Regions from separate parts of the Streptomyces sp. NPDC001100 genome, predicted to be linked through region 2. Evidence: riboswitches for the same ligand, from Rfam matches in the RefSeq annotation. Region 2 holds a riboswitch; each other region holds the start of a gene.
The links. A riboswitch is a leader RNA that binds a small molecule or an ion and turns the genes downstream of it on or off. The one in region 2 is predicted to bind cyclic di-AMP.
Positions count from the first base shown of each region.

Region 1 (3,268 bases), on a different contig from region 2:
CTGCTGTCGGACGCCCTCAGGGCGCCCGCCTTCGCGGACAGCGAGGTCGAGCGGCTGGTCCGCAACCGCCTCGACGAGATCCCGCACGAGACGGCCAACCCGTCCCGCCGCGCGGCCAAGGAGCTCTCCAAGGAGCTGTTCCCGGCGAGCTCGCGCATGTCGCGCCCGCGCCAGGGCACCGAGGAGACCGTCCAGAAGATCGACTCCGGGGCCGTACGCGCCTTCTACGACCGGCACGTTCGCCCCGCGACCTCCACCGTCGTGGTCGTCGGCGACCTCACCGGCATCGACCTGGACGCGCTGCTCGCCGACACTCTGGGCTCATGGACCGGCTCCACCGCCCAGCCGCGCCCCGTGCCGCCGGTGACCGCCGACGACAGCGGGCGGGTCGTGATCGTGCACCGGCCCGGCGCCGTCCAGACGCAGCTGCTCATCGGCCGCGTCGGAGCCGACCGGCACGACCGCGTGTGGCCGGCCCAGGTACTCGGCACGTACTGCCTCGGCGGCACCCTCACCTCCCGCCTGGACCGCGTCCTGCGCGAGGAGAAGGGCTACACCTACGGTGTGCGGGCGTTCGGCCAGGTGCTGCGCTCGGCACCGGACGGCACGGGCGCGTCGATGCTCGCCATCAGCGGCTCCGTGGACACCCCGAACACCGGTCCGGCCCTGGACGACCTGTGGACGGTGCTGCGCAAGCTCGCCGAGGGCGGACTCACCGACGCCGAGCGGGACATCGCCGTACAGAACCTCGTCGGGGTGGCGCCGCTCAAGTACGAGACCGCGGCCGCCGTGGCGAGCACGCTGGCCGACCAGGTCGAGCAGCACCTGCCCGACGACTACCAGGCGACGCTGTACCGGCAGCTCGCCGCGACCGGCACCGTGGAGGCCACCGCGGCGGTCGTGAGCGCCTTCCCGGTGGAGCGTCTGGTGACGATCCTCGTCGGCGACGCGGAGCAGATCAAGGAGCCCGTCGAGGCCCTCGGTATCGGCGAAGTGACCGTCGTTCCGGCGGAGTAGCCGCAGGAGCGGCACGCGCGCGTGGGGAGGCCCTGGTGACTGAAGCGTCACCAGGGCTCCCTATTGTCCGAATTGAGGGAGAGGTTGCCCGTCTGCCCTGTGGCATGCGCAACAAAACCCGTGATCCGTTTGGGGATTGAAAGTGGCCCCCCTTAGCGTCGGTCCGGCTGTCCGTCAGGCACCGCGCCGCACTCGCGGCACCGGACAGTCATCGCCGAGTCCCCGTACGGCGCGAGCCAGGGGAGCCGGGGACCCACATGAGTCCCTGGGGTGAATCGGACGCCCGCGCGCGTGGCGGGGGAGTCCGTAGGAGACCTTCCTGCTCCGAACCCGTCAGCTAACCCGGTAGGCGAGAAGGAAGGAAAGGACCAGCCACTTCATGGCGTTCACCCGCGCCACCGGGAAGCACCGTCGCCCGAGCCGGACCCACCGCACCACCGTTCGCGCCGCGAGTGTCGCGGCTCTCGCCACCTCCGGCGTCGTAGGCACCCTGGCCGCCGCCCCGGCGTTCGCCGCGGAGCCCGCCCCCGAACAGACCGGACTCACGCCCGTCGTCGCCATCGGCGACTCCGTGGCCCAGAAGATCGACGCCCAGGCCGTCGCCCAGCAGCAGGCCGCCGCCGAGACGCTGGCCGAGGAGACCGCCCGCGCCAAGGCCGCCGCCCAGGCAGAGGCGGCCCGTGAGGCCCAGGCGCGCGCCGCCCGCGAGGCCGAGCGCAAGAGGCTCAACACCTTCGTCGCGCCGGTCGCCAACTCCTATGTGTCCACCGGCTACAAGACCGGCGGCTCCCTGTGGTCCTCCGGCGCCCACACGGGCATCGACTTCCACGCCTCGACCGGCACCAGCGTCCACGCGGTGGGCTCCGGCACCGTCGTCGAGGCCGGCTGGGGCGGCTCGTACGGCAACGAGGTCGTGATCAGGATGGCCGACGGCATGTACACCATGTACGGCCACCTGTCGTCCATCGGCGTCTCCGTCGGCCAGAAGGTCACCCCGGGCCAGCAGATCGGCCTCTCCGGGGCGACCGGCAACGTCACCGGACCGCACCTCCACTTCGAGGCCCGGACGACCGCCGAGTACGGCTCCGACGTCGACCCCGTCGCCTACCTCCGCAAGCACGGCGTCAACGTCTGACGACGCACCAGCGCACTTCCCGGAGCCCCGGCCCGTCGGCCGGGGCTTTCGGCGTTTCCGGACCCCTCCTGTCCAAAAAATATCCATGGATTCCGGTCCGCCATCGGAAATTCACGCTGATTGCAATAGAGTCACGGAACACACGTCAATCGTCGACGTTTCACGGGGATTAAGGCGGAGGTCGGACATGCGTATTCCGGCGCACTCGGTATGCACGGCGATCCGGGACGACATCGTCGCCGGTGTCTACGAGCGCGGCGGCCGGCTCACGGAGGAACTCCTCGCGCGCCGCTACGGCGTCTCGCGCGTCCCCGTGCGGGAGGCCCTGCGGACCCTGGAGGCGGAGGGGTTCGTGGTGACCCGGCGGCACGCGGGCGCGTGCGTCGCGGAACCGACCGAGCAGGAGGCCGCCGACCTGCTGGAGATGCGGATGCTGTTGGAGCCGCTCGGCGCCTCGCGGGCCGCCCAGCGGCGCACCGAGGCTCACCTCAAGGTGCTGCGCGGCCTCGTCCGGCTGGGCCAGGAGCGCGCCAGGAGGGGCAACAGCGAGGATCTGCGCTCCCTGGGCAGCTGGTTCCACGAGACGTTGGCCCAGGCCTCCGGGAGCCCCGCCCTGACCTCGATGCTGACCCAGCTGCGGCACAAGATCGCCTGGATGTACGCGGTGGAGGCGCCGGCCAATCCCGTGGAGTCCTGGGCGGAGCACGGGGCGATCGTGGACGCCGTGGCGCGCGGCGACGCCGAGCGCGCGCGGGCGATCACCGCCCTGCACACCGAGCGCGCGGGCAGCGCGCACCGGCTGCGCTTTCCCGGCGGGGCGAACGGCACGGAGCGTGTGAGGACTTCGCAACCTCCCGTAAACATGTCGGGTCTCCGGCATTAACACGGGCGCCGTATACAAAGAAGAGGTAATTCGCGGGGGATTATTTCTGCTGCCCGCGAATGGAATTGCGAAGGGCTCGCCCGGTAATTCGGGCGAGCCCTTCGAGGTTGCGTACGTGGTTTTGCGGAGAAAAGCACCGCAACCATCAATTGAGGAACCCCGACGGAGCGCAACCACCTCCGCGAGAGCGGCGCCGGTTTAGGCGCAAAGAGGGGGGCTCAGACGGTCTCGGG
Region 1 covers NZ_JBSFKO010000020.1:148,438-151,705, forward strand. The annotation lists gene ACWDEW_RS27905 (M16 family metallopeptidase) at 1-1,017, shown strand, start outside; cyclic di-AMP (ydaO/yuaA leader) riboswitch at 1,220-1,383, shown strand; gene ACWDEW_RS27910 (M23 family metallopeptidase) at 1,397-2,152, shown strand; gene ACWDEW_RS27915 (GntR family transcriptional regulator) at 2,340-3,035, shown strand; gene ACWDEW_RS27920 (HPr family phosphocarrier protein) at 3,254-3,268, opposite strand, start outside.
Region 1: it holds a riboswitch for cyclic di-AMP, as region 2 does, so the genes downstream of both, ACWDEW_RS27910 (M23 family metallopeptidase) here and ACWDEW_RS21110 (NlpC/P60 family protein) in region 2, are expected to answer to the same signal.

Region 2 (3,268 bases):
GGCGGCGGAACCGGCGTAGAAGATCGACTCCTCGCGTATCGGCGTGCCGGGGCTCGGCGCGTGGATCATGAGGCCGTTGCCGGTGTAGAGACCGACGTGGTCGATGCTGTCGTAGAAGAAGATCAGGTCGCCGGCGCGGATGTCCGTGAGGGGGACGAGGGCGCCCGCGCCCGACTGTTCCTGGGCGGTGCGCGGGAGCAGGACGCCCGCTGCCTTCCAGGCGGCCTGGGTGAGGCTGGAGCAGTCGTACGCGTCCGGTCCCGCCGCACCCCACAGGCAGGGCCTGCCGATCTGTGCGCGGGCGAAGGCGAGGGCGGTGGCGGTCTTGCTCTGGGTGCCGGCGTCCGGTGCGGTGACGGCGGCAGGCGCCGGGCTCATGGCCGGGGCCGGCGGGAGTGTGACTTCCGGGGCCATGGCCGGAGGGGCGGAGGGTGCGAGCGTGGGGGCGACGGAGGGGGCCGCGGCGAAGGAGACCTCGGGGGCGGGGGCGGTCGGCTGCCACTCCTGCTGCGGCGGGCGCCAGGACGGTTCCGGTGCGGGTTGCCAGTCGGGCTGGGCCGTGGGCTGCTGGGGGATCAGAGGGATCTGCCCGGTGGACCAAGCAGGTTCCTCCGTCACCGCGGGCATCTGCCCTGTGGAATAGATCTGTTGCTCGGTCACTGCGGGCATCTGCCCGGTGGACCACATCTGTTGCTCGGTCACTGCCGGGAACTGGCCGGTGGACCAAGGCTGTTGCTGGGTCACCGCGGGCATCTGCCCTGTCGCCCAGGTCTGTTGCTCCACCACGGGCATCTGCCCGGTGGACCAAGTGGTCTCCGGGGCGGGCCAGGCCGTCTCCGGGGGCGGCCAGGTGGCGCCCGTCGGCGCGGTCTCGGTGCGCGGTGCGCCGATGGCCGGGAGCAGGTCCAGGCTCGCGGTGAGCGGGTCGAAGGCCGGTGCAGGTGCGGTCGCGAACTGCTGTGGTGCCATGACGCGCGCGGGCGGCATATCCACGGCCGGGGCGGGCGGTACCGGCGGCAGGTCGAGGACGGTCGCCGGAGGCGTCTGCGCCATCTGAGCCTGAGCCATCTGTGCGATCTGGGCGATCTGGGACATCTGCGGCACCTGAGCCTGAGGTGCCTGCGTCTGCGACATCTGCGGCATCACAGGGGACTGCTGTGTCTGCTGTGCGGCGGGAGGCAGGGCGGCGATGGGGGCTGCGGTCAACTCCGCTACGGGTGACGTGAATTGCGGGGCAGTGAGCTCCGGTGCGGCGATTGTCCCCGCGGTCAGTTCGGCCACGGCGCGGCCGGGCTGCGCTTCGAGCGCGAGGCCGGTGCCCTGGGGCTCGGGACGACGTTCGGACCGCTCGGGTCGGGACTCGGCCGGGCGGGCCGGGGTTCTGCCGGGCGGCAGGATCGCCGGTACGGTCGGGCCCAGTTGGGTGCGGGCGCGGTCGAACAGCTGCCGGGTGACGGCTTCGACGGCGGGGTCGGAAGGACGTGACGCGCCGGGGCGGGACTCGACACGCTTGCGCGGTTTCCCGGACATCGCACGCGTGGCGTTGTAGTTTCCGGTGGCCGTCTCGGCCCTGTCGTAAAGGGAGTTGATCCGCCGCTGGACTTCGTCGCGGCTGGGTCGGTCGTCCACGGTGGGGCCACTGCCTCCGGTGCGCGTGCGTCGTTCTGCCGGCATGGCAGACGTGCTCCTTCCGCTTCGCGCCTACCGGGTTAGCTGTCGGGTTCGGGCGTCGATCACGGAAGGTTTGCCCTACGGTCCGTGCCCTGAAGGGCGGTTGGACCGATTCACCCCAAGTTCGGTTGGGTCCCCGGCTCCGGCTGCCGCGAGCGGCACGCCGGACTCGGCGCAAGCCGTGCGGCCCGGCGCCGATCGCCGGAGTAGGTCGTACGGCCTGGACGTCAACTTAGCCAACGTGTGTGCCTCGTGTGAAGGTTGAAGCGCGATATGTCCGATACGTATTTGTGACCTTTACCTCGCCCTGGTGTGTCGAGGGGTCAGAGGCCCGCCGGGGCGGGTGATCCATAAGAGGTCGCTATGAATTTCTGGGACGGTTGAACACATCGGGACCGGGCTCCGTATTGGGTCGGGGGATTTCCATGCCGGAACGAGCCGGGCCGACCGATACGTGTAGGAGCAACTTCCTTGGCACGCAACACGCGCAGACGCCCCACAGGCGCACGACGCGCGACGATGGCAGCAGTCGCCCTGATGCTGGGCGGCGGAGGACTGGTGGCGGCGAACGTCTACGCGTCGGCGTCCGAAGGCGGTTGGGGCGGTGACTCCGCCCAACAAGGTTCTCCGGACGCGGCATCGCGAGGCGCGACGATCGACTGCCCGGACATCGGCACCCAGTTGACGACGGTGCCGGACGGGGCGAAGGCCGACGTCGACAAGGAACTCGCGAATCTGGACCAGCAGATAACCGAGGCCTACCAGAAACTCCGGGACTCGACGGAGTCCATACGGCAGGACGCCTCCTTCGCCGACAACGCGATCATGAATCCGTTGAAGGAGAAGCGGGCGGCGACGATCGGACGGATCGACGACGCCATCGCACGTGTCGGGGACCGCCCGGAGGGGCTCGACGCCCTCGCCGGCTGCACCCTGATCGCGCCCACGAACGAGACGGGCGACCAGGGCGGCAACGGCGACAACCAGAGTGCCAGTGCCAGCGCCAGCGCTTCCGGCCAGGGCGGTCAGGGCGGTCAGGGCCAGCAGACCACCAACGGGCCCGTCGCCTCGGACTACGCGGACATCACCTCCGTACAGCCGAACGTGAACGCTCCGCAGGAGCAGGCGGGCGCCTCCCGCGGCACGTTCGTCACCGCCTGCGGGGTGAACGAGAACGGCCTGTTCAACTCCGACAACGTGATCGTCGCCCCCGGAGTGAGCAACGGCGCCCACCACTTCCACGACTACATCGGCAACCAGTCCAACAACGCCTTCGCCAGCGACCAGGACCTCGCGAACGCCGACACGAGCTGCGAGAACCCGGGCGACAAGTCCACCTACTACTGGCCCGTGCTGCGCCTGCAGAACGGCAAGCAGGAGCGGGACGCCGACAAGCCCGGCGGCGGCACCGAGGGCAACACCGGTGAGATCGTCACGGCCAAGCAGGTCACCCTGACCTTCGAGGGCAACCCGCAGAGCAAGGTCGTCGCGATGCCGCGCCTCCTGCGCATCATCACCGGCGACGCCAAGGCCTTCGTCAACGGCCCGGCCAACGCCAACGCCTCCTGGAGCTGCACCGGGTTCGAGGACCGGCAGC
Region 2 covers NZ_JBSFKO010000013.1:208,488-211,755, reverse strand. The annotation lists gene ACWDEW_RS21110 (NlpC/P60 family protein) at 1-1,629, opposite strand, end outside; cyclic di-AMP (ydaO/yuaA leader) riboswitch at 1,683-1,856, opposite strand; gene ACWDEW_RS21105 (DUF1996 domain-containing protein) at 2,191-3,268, shown strand, end outside.

Region 3 (3,268 bases), on a different contig from region 2:
GCGGCTGTGCGATGTCGCGCCGGACGGGTCGTCGACGCTGGTCACCCGCGGTGTGCTGAACCTGTCGGCCCGGCACGGGCGGGACCGGGCGGTGCCGTGGACGCCGGGCACCACGGAGGACGTGACCTTCGAACTGAACGGCATCGGGCACGCGTTTCCGCCGGGCCATCGGATCCGGCTCGCGGTGTCGTCGGCGTACTGGCCCTGGATCTGGCCGCAGCCGGAGTCCGGGGCGGGGTTCACGCTGGATCCGGAGGGATGTGCGATGGAACTTCCGGTGCGGGAAAGGGAGTTGACGTACGACATTCGCTTCGACGAGCCCGAGGAGGCCGCGCCGATCGGGGTCAACCACCCCGCCACGCTGGACGAGCCGCGGCCCGAGCGGCTGGTCGTGCGGGATGTGGCGAAGGGTGAGTGGCGGCTGGAGGTGGATCCCCGGTACGGCGGCACGCGGGTGTATCCGGACGGGCTCGAATTCACCGAGGACGCGCTGGAGACGTACACGATCGACGAGTCGGACCCTTTGTCCGCCCGCACGCGGTCCGACTGGACGATCCGGCTGCATCGGCCGGAGCTGGGATGGGACACGACCGTGCGGACGCGGTCCGAGATCACCTGCGACGAAACGGACTTTATTACCTCGAATGAGGTGATCTGCACCGAGGGCAGCGAAGTGATCTTTCACCGCACTTGGGAGAAAAGGATTCCGAGAACTGCCAGTTGAGGACGAATGCCCGATTTGCCGTTCTTTATCTCGCCGTGAGTTGGGTCACGCGTTTGTGTGCGTGGCCTGTGGTCCTGCGTTTTTACGTTTCCCTTGTGGTTATTGACAGTTGAACCTTGGCTTACGCAAAGGATCAAGTGCCCCATACGCCTCAGACCAAGGTCAATAGGGGTTAGGTGTGATTCCGCCACTTGTTCCGGACATGTGCTCTCGCATAGTTTCCGGGCCTGTCGAGCGGAACGCCGAATCCTGCCGCCGCCCGGCATCCCAGTCACGAACTTCTCGCACGGCAGGAGCGGGGGACCCAGGTAAGTCGCCGGACCGGTCGCTGCGACCGGGACGGCTCGGGGTTAAGTCACGTCCGTGAGGGCGTGGCCGGGCACCTCCCAGCCCGAACCCGACAGCTCACCTCGCAGGCGACGGAGAGGAACCTCGTCATGCCTGCATCCGCTCAGTCCCGCCGCGCCCGCCTTGTCCGCCGTGTCGTTGTCGCCGGTACCGGTGTCGCGATCCTCGCGCTGCCTGTCGTCGGGGCGACCACCGCCTCGGCCGCCACGACCTCGTCGACCACGCTCGCCGGATACCCCAACACCCTTGACGGGTGGATCCGTGAGTCGCTCGCGATCATGGCGCAGAAGGGAATTCCGGGTACGTACAACGGGATCTACCGGAACGTGATCCGTGAGTCGTCCGGCAACCCGTACGCGATCAACAACTGGGACTCCAACGCGGCGGCGGGTACGCCGTCGAAGGGGCTGCTCCAGGTGATCGACCCGACGTTCAACGCGTATCACGTTGCCGGGACTTCGTTCGATCCGTACGACCCGGTTGCGAACATCACCGCCGCCTGCAACTACGCGGCGGCCGTGTATGGCTCCATCGACAACGTGTACGGGGCTTACTAGAGACTGTCGGATCAGCCACGACGGGTTGTCTGTCCGTCTGCCGCGCCGTCGTGGCTGGTCGCGCGGTTCCCGCGCCCCTGAAAGACGCTTCAGTCGAGGAGTCTTTCCAGGACCAGCGCGATGCCGTCGTCCTCGTTCGACTTCGTCACCTCGTCGGCCACCGCCTTGAGTTCGGGGTGGGCGTTGGCCATCGCCACTCCGTGGGCCGCCCAGTCGAACATGGGGATGTCGTTCGGCATGTCGCCGAAGGCGATGGTGTCGGACGGGGTCAGGCCCAAGTGGCGGGCCGCCAGGGCGAGGCCCGTCGCCTTGGTGATGCCGAGTGGCTGGAGTTCGACGGTACCGGGACCCGACATGGTGACCGAGGCCAGGGAACCGACCACCGAGCGGGCCGTGGACGCCAACTCGTCGTCCTCCAGGGCGGGGTGACGGAGCAACACCTTGCTGATCGGTTCGGACCACAAGTCGTCGCGCCTGCCCACCCGTACGGCGGGGAGCGTGGGGTGCGGCATCAAGTAGCCGGGCTCGATGAGGGTGAGGCCGTCCACTCCGTCCTGGTCGACCGCCGCGAACACCTGGCCCACTTCCGCCTCGATCTTGCCGAGCGCGGTCTCCGCCAGCTCACGGTCCAGGGTGACCGACCAGAGCAGACGGTCCGCGCCGGCGTCGTACAACTGCGCGCCCTGTCCGCACACCGCGAGCCCCCTGCTGCCGAGGTCTTCGAGGAGCGGGCGCACCCTCGGAGCGGGCCGGCCGGTGACGACCAGGTGCCGGGCGCCGGCCGCCGACGCCCTCGCCAGTGCGATGCGGGACCGGTCGGAGAGCGTGTCGTCGCCGCGCAGCAGCGTCCCGTCCAGGTCGGTGGCGATCAGTGCATATGCGAGGGGTGCGGCCATGATCAGAGAATACGGATGGAACGCCCCACCGACTCGACACGAACCGGACGGCTGCTGCCTTCACATACGTTGACCCGAGTTCCGGTTGGTTTGACAGTTACGGCGGTTATGCCGACTCCCGGATCACCAGTTCGGTGGGCAGGATCACGCCCGCCGTGTCCTCGCCGGCGATCTGCGCGAGCAGCATGCGGACCATTTCGGCGCTGATGCGGTCGTAGGGCTGGCGCATGGTCGTGAGGGCCGGGGTGATCGCCGTGGCCGCCGCCGAGTCGTCGAAGCCTCCGACAGCGATGTCATCCGGGACCGAACGGCCGGATTGCTGGAGGGTGTTGACGACTCCCAGAGCCATCAGGTCCGACGCCACGAACACCGCGTCCAGGTCGGGGGCCCGCGTCAGGAGTCTGCGGGCCGCTTCCTCGCCGCCCGTGCGGCGGTAGTCGCCTTCCACGACGAGTGCGGGGTCGTGGGGCAGGCCCGCCTCCGTGAGGACGTCCCGGTAGCCGGCCAGGCGGTCGGGGCCGCCCGGCGCGTCGAGCGGGCCGGTGACCATGGCGATGCGGCGTCTGCCGCGGGAGATGAGGTGGCGGACCATTTCCTGGGCGCCGTCGCGGTCGGCCGCGGCCACGTAGCTGTACTTGGAGGCGGGGCCGAGCGGTTTGCCGCAGGCCACCAACGGGATGCCGGCGTCGCGGAGTTCGGCCGCCACCGGGTCGCCGCTGTGGTTGGAGACCAGCAGGACTCCG
Region 3 covers NZ_JBSFKO010000019.1:26,593-29,860, forward strand. The annotation lists gene ACWDEW_RS26540 (CocE/NonD family hydrolase) at 1-724, shown strand, start outside; cyclic di-AMP (ydaO/yuaA leader) riboswitch at 987-1,158, shown strand; gene ACWDEW_RS26545 (transglycosylase SLT domain-containing protein) at 1,162-1,629, shown strand; gene ACWDEW_RS26550 (HAD family hydrolase) at 1,719-2,525, opposite strand; gene ACWDEW_RS26555 (LacI family DNA-binding transcriptional regulator) at 2,632-3,268, opposite strand, start outside.
Region 3: it holds a riboswitch for cyclic di-AMP, as region 2 does, so the genes downstream of both, ACWDEW_RS26545 (transglycosylase SLT domain-containing protein) here and ACWDEW_RS21110 (NlpC/P60 family protein) in region 2, are expected to answer to the same signal.